DNA from 2 places in the Cellvibrio zantedeschiae genome. Region 2 is predicted to be linked to the other one. Evidence: riboswitches for the same ligand, from Rfam matches in the RefSeq annotation. Region 2 holds a riboswitch; the other holds the start of a gene.
What was found. Region 2 has a riboswitch for thiamine pyrophosphate ahead of thiD (bifunctional hydroxymethylpyrimidine kinase/phosphomethylpyrimidine kinase). Riboswitches for the same ligand answer to the same signal wherever they lie in the genome.
Positions count from the first base shown of each region.

Region 1 (4,990 bases), 1.3 Mb from region 2:
AAGTCGTCGTTCACCACAAGAACTTTTTCGATGCGGTGTTTGTGCAAAAGATTACGCACTTCTTCAGCAGAAACACCTTCTTTTACCGTCACGAGTTGAGACTTTGGAGTCATGATGCTGGATACGCTGGCATCCAGATTGGTTTCAAAGCGAACGTCGCGACCAGTAACAATACCGACCAGATTGCCGTCTTGCATAACAGGTACGCCGGAAATATTGTTTTTGCGAGTTAAAGCGATCAGTTCGCGAATCGTCGCACTGGCATCAATAGTGATAGGGTCTTTAACCACGCCAGCTTCAAACTTCTTAACAGCGCGCACTTCTGCAGCCTGTTCTTCGATTGACATGCTTTTATGGATAATGCCAATGCCGCCGTCTTGGGCAATAGCAATCGCAAGGCGCGCTTCAGTTACGGTATCCATGGCCGCAGAAATAAGGGGGATGTTCAACTGAATTTTGCGCGTCAGCTGGGTTTTAAGCGATACGTCTTTTGGGGTTACATCGGAAAAACCGGGCACCAACAAGACATCATCAAACGTGAGGGCTTCTTCAGCAATTCGCAACATACCAACCAACCTCAACCCGAACGGGCACACCAGAGAAAATAAACGCGGAATTATAACGACTTAGGCAAGTTGGGTAAACCCAAAACACAATAGCTAGTAGTAATCGCCCTGGTAAATTCAAGCTATCCGATTTTACCGGCATCCTCTAAAATGCTGACTATGACAACATCAGACCTCTTTAATTCGCCCCCTGAGCGAGTCGGGTTGCCTGAGCGCGAAATCATCAGCGTCAGCCAGCTCAACCGCCGTGCCAAGCAGCTGTTGGAAACCCATTTGCCCTTACTTTGGGTCGAAGGAGAACTTTCCAATGTCTCCGTGCCCTCATCCGGCCACTGGTATTTCACGCTAAAAGATAGCGATGCCCAAGTGCGCTGCGCCATGTTCCGTAACCGCAATATGATGGTGAAGTTCCGCCCGCAACAAGGCCAACATGTTCTTGTGCGCGCACGCGTCAGCCTCTATGAAGGCCGCGGTGACTACCAAATTATTGCCGAACATATGGAAGAAGCCGGCGCGGGTGCCCTCCAACGCGCGTTCGATGAACTTAAAACAAAGTTAGCCCACGAAGGCTTGTTTGATCCGCAATACAAAAAGAACGTACCTTTATTACCCAAACATATTGCGGTGATTACCTCCCCTACGGGCGCGGCCATTCGCGACATTATTAATGTGCTTGAGCGACGCTTTCCGAGCATTCCGGTCACAGTAATTCCAGTTGCGGTGCAAGGCAAAGAAGCTGCGCCACAAATTGTAAAAGCTATTAGCCTCGCCAATCGCGCAGGCTTGTTTGATGTGGTTATTCTGGGGCGAGGTGGTGGCTCACTCGAAGATTTATGGCCATTTAATGAAGAAATTGTTGCACGTGCGATTTTTGCTAGCGATCTTCCGATTGTCAGCGCCGTTGGCCACGAAGTAGATTTCACCATCGCCGATTTTGTCGCAGACTTGCGTGCGCCTACCCCGTCGGCAGCAGCCGAATTAATCACTCCTGACGGCGAGGATTGGCTAGATAAATTTATTGGTTTTGAAGTGCTGCTGGAAGAAGCCATGCAAAGGAGCCTCAACCACTGGCAACAGAAACTCCAGTGGCTGCGCTCACGTTTGCGCCACCCGAAAGATAAGCTGGAACAGCAAGCACAGCGTTGCGACACTTTGGAAATCCGTCTGAAAAATGCCATCCAAAAAGCGCTTACGCATTCGCAAAACCGACTCAACACCTTAGTTCTTCGCCAAAAAGCACAGCACCCTCAAACACGTTTGTTACAACTTACTCATAGGTTTCAACTAGCGAGGCAAAATCTGATTAAAGCCCAATCGCAAATTTTTATTCAAAAGCGTCAAGGGTTTAATGAAGCTGTGCGAATGTTAAATACGTTGAGCCCCCTCAAAACACTTGAGCGTGGCTATTCGTTAACAACACTAGCAGAATCGCAAACACCTATTACAAGCAGTCAGCAACTCAAGCCGGGTGACAAAGTAAAAACCCAGATCGCCAAAGGCGAGTTTGTTGCTGTGGTGGAAAGTATTAACCAGTAAGACAGATTGCTTTAGGTCGCCCAGCTCAGTATATTGGCGACTTTCTTGTCGGAGCGCCTCGGTGTCCTTGTAAATGGACATACGGAGGCTGAGATGGGTTCGGCCCAATCCGTAGAACCTGATCAGGTTGAGACCTGCGGAGGGAACAAGGTATTCATGGGCACTACCCCGACCTCGTTCTAAATCCCCTGCCTCAACGCGACATCCCGAGGCGCAATGACCAACTCAAGTCCACATCATATTGCAATTCCCGGCGCTGGTTTGCTGGGGCGTTTGCTCGCGTGGCAACTTTTGCAGTCGGGCTGCAAAGTCACTTTATTTGAAGCAGGAAGTTTTACACCCAATCAACCGCAAACAGATCGTGCCGCCGCATTTACGGCAGCGGGAATGATTGCCCCCCTAAGTGAAGCCGTTGTTTCTGATGAAGGCGTGTATCGCATGGGCCAATTTGCACTTACACAATGGCCGCAATGGCTGGCGACATTAAACGCACCTGCTTCATTATTTTTTCAACGCGGCAGTTTGGTTATTGCGCACCCGCAAGATCTTAGCGAACTGGAACAATTCGAACGCGAATTGAAATTTGTTATTCCGCAGTGCAAAAGCTATCACCGTCTTAACCAACAACAAATTCAGGAATTGGAACCTGATTTAAATCCCAACTTTGCGCAGGGACTTTTTCTCGCTGAAGAAGGCCATATAAATAATCGCGAGCTGCTCACCGCTATTGGACATGAAATTATTGCGCTTGGCGTAAATCTGCGTGAATTCACCAAAGTGAATGTCGCTGCACATAAAATTATCACTGAAAACAGCGAAGAAAATTTTGACCTGGTAATTGATTGCCGCGGCTTTGGCGCCAAATCACAAGACACTAAACTGCGCGGTGTTCGCGGCGAGACATTGCATGTTGAAACCAAAGAAATTCAACTGAGTCGCCCTGTGCGCTTAATGCATCCGCGCTATCAACTTTACATTGTACCTAAACCAAATCACCGTTTTATGATTGGCGCCACGCAAATTGAAAGCGAAGATCGTTCACCAATTACCTTGCAATCTTCGCTGGAGTTAAGCAGTGCACTTTATACTTTGTCGCCTGCATTTGCCGAAGCGCGAATTATCGAGATGGATACCAATTTGCGCCCCGCTTATATGGATAACTTACCGCGAGTGAAAATTCAAAATGGGTTAATTACCGCGAACGGATTATTTCGGCACGGGTATTTATTAGCGCCTGCGGTCGTAGAGAATATTTTGGCGCATATCCTAAAAAAACCTGAACTCGTTTTTACCGAACTATTAAATTAAAAGAAATACAAATGATCAAGATCAGCTTAAACAACGAATCTAAAACAATTGCGACAAACACTTTGCTTAGTGATGCGCTCTTAGACTGGGGATTCGAGGGCGTAAAAATTGCCGTTGCAATCAATGGTGAGTTTGTTCCTCGTTCAACCTACACAGAACGTGAGCTTAAGGATGGCGATCAAATCGATATAGTAAAGCCTGTTGGAGGCGGTTAACCATGACTTACACACCCACACTACCTGCAAAAAATTTCACGCTTTACGGTGAAACTTTTTCCAGCCGGTTTTTATTAGGCACCGCGCTTTATGCATCGCCACAATTAATGCGTGACTCCATTATTCAATCACGCGCGGAAATTGTAACACTGGGTTTACGGCGGCAAAATCCGGAAGATCGTTCCGGTGATGCCATCTGGAAGTTTATTCAGGAAAGTGGTTGTCGTTTATTACCAAATACTGCTGGGTGTAAGTCGGTAAAAGAGGCTGTAACCCTGGCAGAAATGTCACGCGAAATTTTTGATACGGATTGGATCAAGCTCGAAGTAGTTGGTGATGACTACAACCTGCAACCTGATCCTTTTGGTCTGGTAGAAGCATCCGATATTTTAATTAAAAAAGGCTTCAAAGTTTTACCTTATTGCACCGACGATTTAATTCTTTGCAAACGTTTGCTGGATGTGGGTTGCGAAGTGTTGATGCCGTGGGGTGCACCTATTGGCACAGGCCAAGGTTTATTAAACCGCTATAACCTACGCACCTTGCGCGAGAGAATTAAAGATGTACCTATGATTATTGATGCAGGTTTAGGAGCACCGTCGCAAGCTGCTGAAGCTATGGAGATGGGGTTCGATGGAATTTTATTAAATACCGCCGTGGCAAAAGCGCACAATCCGCCACTCATGGCAGAAGCTTTTGCAGATGCAATTGATGCTGGAAGAAAAGCCTATCAAGCAGGTCTGATGCAAAAGCGCCAAACCGCTAGCCCAAGCACACCTACTATCGGCCAACCTTTTTGGCACCAGTAGTATGGCGTCAACAAATAGCAAATGCGCTTAACGGGAAAGCTTATCTATTCGCTCGAGCGCATTTGCTAACACCTCTTTAATTTTCATCGGCTTAAAGTCATCCGAATCAATATACAATTGCATCATGCGATTGAGTCGCTGCAAATGAAATATTATTTCTTGCTGTTGCACATGGGCTTTTTCAATTTTTCGATAAGCGTCCTTATCCCTCTGCAAATCTGAGCTTTGCAACCAATCGCTTTCATCAGCATCAAAAATACCAGAGCCTTTTACGGAGCTTGATAGATGCAACATGACATTTTGTAACGCGTGTAGATGGCGATCACCATGTGTAAAGCCCAATGACACCAGGCTTTCCTTCAATATCTCAAACCAGGCATTTAAGTATTCTCTTTCACGCACAAGCTCGGTTAGAAATTCTGGTAGACGATCTCCCTGCACAACATTTTTAAAAGGCATTTCACTGCGGCGCCAAATCACAGCAAGAATTTCATCGTGACGAAAAAAATAAGCCGGGGCATTCATTTGAATAACGGGAATGACATCGCGCCATGAC
Region 1 is NZ_BMYZ01000001.1:1,008,831-1,013,820, reverse strand. Features, by position in the region: gene guaB (IMP dehydrogenase) at 1-566, opposite strand, end outside; gene xseA (exodeoxyribonuclease VII large subunit) at 717-2,102, shown strand; TPP riboswitch at 2,142-2,264, shown strand; gene thiO (glycine oxidase ThiO) at 2,319-3,410, shown strand; gene thiS (sulfur carrier protein ThiS) at 3,422-3,625, shown strand; gene IE104_RS04480 (thiazole synthase) at 3,628-4,434, shown strand; gene IE104_RS04475 (HD-GYP domain-containing protein) at 4,462-4,990, opposite strand, start outside.
Region 1: another riboswitch for thiamine pyrophosphate. It lies ahead of thiO (glycine oxidase ThiO); the one in region 2 lies ahead of thiD (bifunctional hydroxymethylpyrimidine kinase/phosphomethylpyrimidine kinase).

Region 2 (4,990 bases):
TCTTCGACCATGCCAGCAACAACCTCATAACACCATGGACCATTTTCTTCGCCCATGGCACCTATGCGAAATTGCTCTACCAGACCAATTAAATCGTGAACAGGATCATAGAGAACAACTGCAACAGCGTTGCCCCGTAAAAAAATTTCACGGCCTATACTTTGGCTCCAACCGCCCTTAAAAAGCTTATGGCGCAAACTAATTCTCTCAACGCGAAAAAAACGTTTGTAGAGAGTTTCGCGTCCAAGAACTTCAACATCATCGCGATTGAATTGTGGTTTTTTGATCATAATTATTTGGTATTAGAATTAACTCTTTTTAATGTAAAGAACCCCCACCCAGCCTCCCCCTCTGGAAAAGGGGAGGCTGGGTGGGGTTTGTTTCAAAACTAAACTTTATGATAAATCTCTGAACCCTTCGCCAAAAATTCTTTGGATTTTTGTTGCATCTCGGCCTCGACATCAATCATCTTGATAATATCCTTTTCACCAATAACGGAAATATCGGTGCCATGTTTTGCCGCGTAATCGCGTACTTCCTGGGTAATTTTCATAGAGCAAAACTTTGGACCACACATTGAGCAAAAGTGCGCTACTTTTGCCGATTCTTTTGGCAAGGTTTCGTCGTGATAAGAACGCGCGGTGTCCGGATCTAATCCCAAATTAAATTGATCTTCCCAGCGGAATTCAAAACGCGCTTTTGACAAGGCGTTGTCACGCAATTGCGCACCTGGGTGTCCTTTTGCCAAATCGGCAGCGTGAGCTGCAATTTTGTAGGTGATAATGCCTTCTTTTACGTCATCTTTATTGGGCAGGCCTAAATGTTCTTTTGGTGTTACGTAGCAAAGCATTGCGCAACCGTACCAGCCGATCATGGCAGCACCAATACCAGATGTAATATGGTCGTAACCTGGAGCAATATCAGTGGTCAATGGGCCAAGCGTATAGAAAGGCGCTTCGTCACATACTTCCAATTGCTTTTCCATGTTTTCTTTAATCATATGCATAGGCACATGACCTGGACCTTCAATCATCACTTGCACATCGTGCTTCCAGGCGATTTTGGTTAATTCGCCCAGGGTTTCCAACTCACCGAATTGCGCCTCATCGTTTGCATCTGCAATTGAACCTGGACGCAAGCCATCGCCTAATGAAAAACTTACGTCGTAAGCTTTCATAATTTCGCAAATTTCTTCGAAGTGGGTGTAGAGGAAGTTTTCTTTGTGATGCGCAAGACACCATTTCGCCATAATCGAACCACCACGCGACACAATACCTGTCACGCGTTTAGCCGTAAGTGGAACATAGCGCAATAAAACGCCAGCATGAATGGTGAAATAATCCACACCCTGCTCTGCTTGTTCGATCAATGTATCGCGGAAAATTTCCCACGTCAGATCTTCTGCAATACCGTTAACTTTTTCGAGTGCTTGATAAATTGGAACAGTACCAATGGGTACGTGTGAATTGCGAATAATCCACTCGCGGGTTTCGTGAATGTTTTTACCGGTGGATAAATCCATCACAGTATCTGCACCCCAACGCGCGCCCCAGGTTAATTTCTCTACTTCTTCTTCAATGGAAGAACCCAGCGCCGAATTACCGATGTTGCCGTTAATTTTCACCAGAAAGTTACGGCCAATAATCATCGGCTCCAGTTCAGGGTGATTGATATTGGCAGGAATAATCGCACGACCACGCGCTACTTCATCGCGCACAAACTCAGGAGTGATTTCATCAGGAATACTTGCACCAAAACTCATGCCAGCGTGTTGTTGATTCATTACACCCAGTTCACGCGCTTGTGCAAGCGCCATGTTTTCGCGAATCGCAATGTATTCCATTTCCGGTGTAATAATGCCGCGTTTTGCGTAATGCATTTGCGATACGTTCATGCCAGGTTTAGCGCGGCGTGGTTTGCGAGTGAGGTTAAAACGGAGTGCTGCGAGCTTTGGATCATTCAAACGAGAGTTGGTAAATTCTGAATGACTATCTTCCAAAACTTCTGTGTCATTGCGTTCTTCAATCCAGGCAGTGCGCACATCGCCCAAACCGGTACGCAAATCAATTTTTACGTTTGGATCAGTATAAGGGCCAGAGGTATCGTAAACACGTACAGGTGGATTTTTTTCACCACCAAAGTCAGTAGGCGTATCTGCCAGCGTAATTTCGCGCATAGGAACGCGAATATCAGGACGGGAACCCTGAACATACATTTTTTGCGAGCCGGTAAAAGGCTGCACGGAAGCCTGATCAACTTGCGCGCTTTCGCTCAGGATTTTTTCTACGCTGGTATTCATGGGATATCCTCAGGTTTTAACTTTTTTCTTTGATAAATAGGAATCGTCATCGCTACTAATTGCGTTAACTAGCAGGAGCAACAAGGTCCAAATTAATAAAATTTATAAAAATGATGTACGGGGCCAGATCCTTGCCCTATGTTCAATTCATTAGAATGTAATAAAGCATTGTGTAAATAATCTTTCGCTTGGGCGACAGCATCGCGCAGCGTTAAATTTTTTGCCAAACCTGCTGCAATTGCAGAGGCCAGCGTACAACCTGTGCCGTGGGTATTTTTGGTGTCTATTCGTTTAGCCCTAAACAATTCCACACCGGCATTGGTCATTAATAAATCTGTCGCATCTTCGCCGCTGGCGTGCCCGCCTTTCATCAGCACGGCTTGCGCTCCCATGGCCAGCAAGTGTTTAGCCTGCTGCTCCATTTCTACTATTGAACTGGCAACCCTGGTGTTAAGAAGCGCAGCAGCTTCTAATAGGTTGGGAGTCAGAACACTTGCGCGCGGAATCAGCTTGGTGATCAGGTTATTAATGGCATCCTCAGCGAGCAACCTATCGCCACTGGTTGCAACCATTACCGGGTCTAGCACCAAAGGAATAGAGTTATCGGCCAAGGACTCTGCGACTGCGCTGATAATATCCGCAGTCGCCAACATACCTGTTTTGATTGCACCCACCTGAATATCGCTCAACACCGATTGAATTTGAGCCTGCACAAAAGCCGGCGCAATAGGCAAAACACCTTGAACGCCACGAGTATTTTGGGCCGTTAATGAGGCAATTGCGCTACAACCGTAAACACCCAGAGCCGCAAATGTCTTTAAATCGGCTTGAATACCTGCCCCGCCACCGCTATCACTGCCAGCGATGGTCATTGCAATGGGTGTATTCGTTTTCGGATTCATGGATTTTCCGCTAACAAGCAAAAGGCGCGGAAGAGAGGTGCGGCTGAACCGCCAGTGAGAGCTCTCGTTCCCTACGCCGGTACTAACCGGATCAGGTATGCGGGTATATCTCAGCTTTGGAATCTGTATCCTAAAGCACCCCGACAAGAAGCCTCGCAGTCTATTGAACTGAGCCTTGGGTGTAAAGCAATAGGCACTCCTTATGACTCACTAATCTAGCCTCATCCAGCTTTATCCCGGCAACACCGGTTTTTGAATCAGACTTCCGATCAAATCGAGCCAAGCCTATAGAGGACAGGCGAAGTTCATGACAAGCGCGCTAAATGCTGCTTACATTTGTAACTACACCCTCTGCTGACAAGTGTTTACCCTTTTTAACCTGTTGATTAGCCTCAAAGCTCGACCAGTAACACCCAACCCGCTAAACTCGGCCTTTAAATTTACGAGTGAATCCAAACCCTGCGGATCTGCGTCTAAGCTAGAGCTTACATAAGTGGGGCTTCATAAGTTTGCAGCTCAAGCTGTACATTTTTTTACCTGATTTGTTTACCCATATACACCGGAATCTTTTACCCTCAGGATTTTTTATGAAAGAGTCGTTCTCTATGAAAAAGTCAAAGCTTTATCTGGCTATTGGTCTGCTTGCATTCGCCCCATTTGGAGCCAGTGCTAATACCTTGTTGGAAATTTACGAACTCGCGCTCAAAAACGATGCGCAAATTAAAGCTGACAAAGCCGGCTACGAAGCAAATAAAGAGTACGCTGCTATTGCCCGTGCAGGTTTGCTGCCACAAGTGAACGCTCGATATAACTACAGCGATGCCAAGGGCGATTACACAGAAACTCCCGTGTCTACTCGTATTGGAGAAACAAACAGCAAAACTAAGGACTGGGGCATTACCTTGGACCAACCTCTGTTCAACATGTCTGCCTGGTACGACTACAAAAAAGGCCAGAAATTAAGCGAGCAAGCTGAAGCCCTATACGGTGCTGATCAGCAAAGCCTTATAGTTCGTGTGGCCAGCGCCTACTTCAATGTTTTGCGCTCGGTGGATAAATTGGAAACCAGCATCGCAGAACAAAATGCATTTGCGCACCAACTCGACCAGGTTAAACAACGTTTTGATGTAGGCCTGGTTGCCATTACCGATGTACACGAAGCACAAGCTGCTTATGACAGTGCTCTCGCAGCAACTTTAGAAGCGCGCGGTAGCCTTAGCATTAGCTATGAAGCTCTTGAAGTGTTAACCGGTAAACCAGAAGATCAAATCGCTCCACTGTCTGATAAATTTCCAGTTGTAACCCCAACGCCTGCTGACCGTGCGGAATGGGTTAACTTTGCGCTAAAAAACAACTACAACTTGAAAGCAGCAAAATTCAATTCTGAAGCTGCCGAGAATAATGCAAGCGCGGCACGTGCGGATCATTTGCCAACGATCACTGCAAGCCTTGGCCGCACCAAAAGAAATGTAGATGGTGATTTTGAAAGTTCACGCTTTGAAAACGAGAACGAAGGTTCATCAGTGAGCGTAGGTGTAAACATTCCTATTTTCAGTGGTCTGCGTACCTCAAGCCTTGCGCGTCAAGCCGTATCTTTGGGCCTGCAAGCACAAGAGCAACTGAATAGCACTCAACGCAATACCATTCAAAATACACGCGCATTGCATTTGTCAGTAGAAACGGATGTGGCGCGCGTTACAGCTCGCAAGCAAGCCACCATTTCCAACCAAAGTGCGTTGGAAGCAACTCAAGCCGGCTATGAAGTAGGCACACGTAACCTGGTTGAAGT
Region 2 is NZ_BMYZ01000001.1:2,336,068-2,341,057, forward strand. Features, by position in the region: gene IE104_RS10340 (NUDIX domain-containing protein) at 1-290, opposite strand, end outside; gene thiC (phosphomethylpyrimidine synthase ThiC) at 389-2,299, opposite strand; gene thiD (bifunctional hydroxymethylpyrimidine kinase/phosphomethylpyrimidine kinase) at 2,392-3,201, opposite strand; TPP riboswitch at 3,253-3,354, opposite strand; gene IE104_RS10355 (TolC family outer membrane protein) at 3,789-4,990, shown strand, end outside.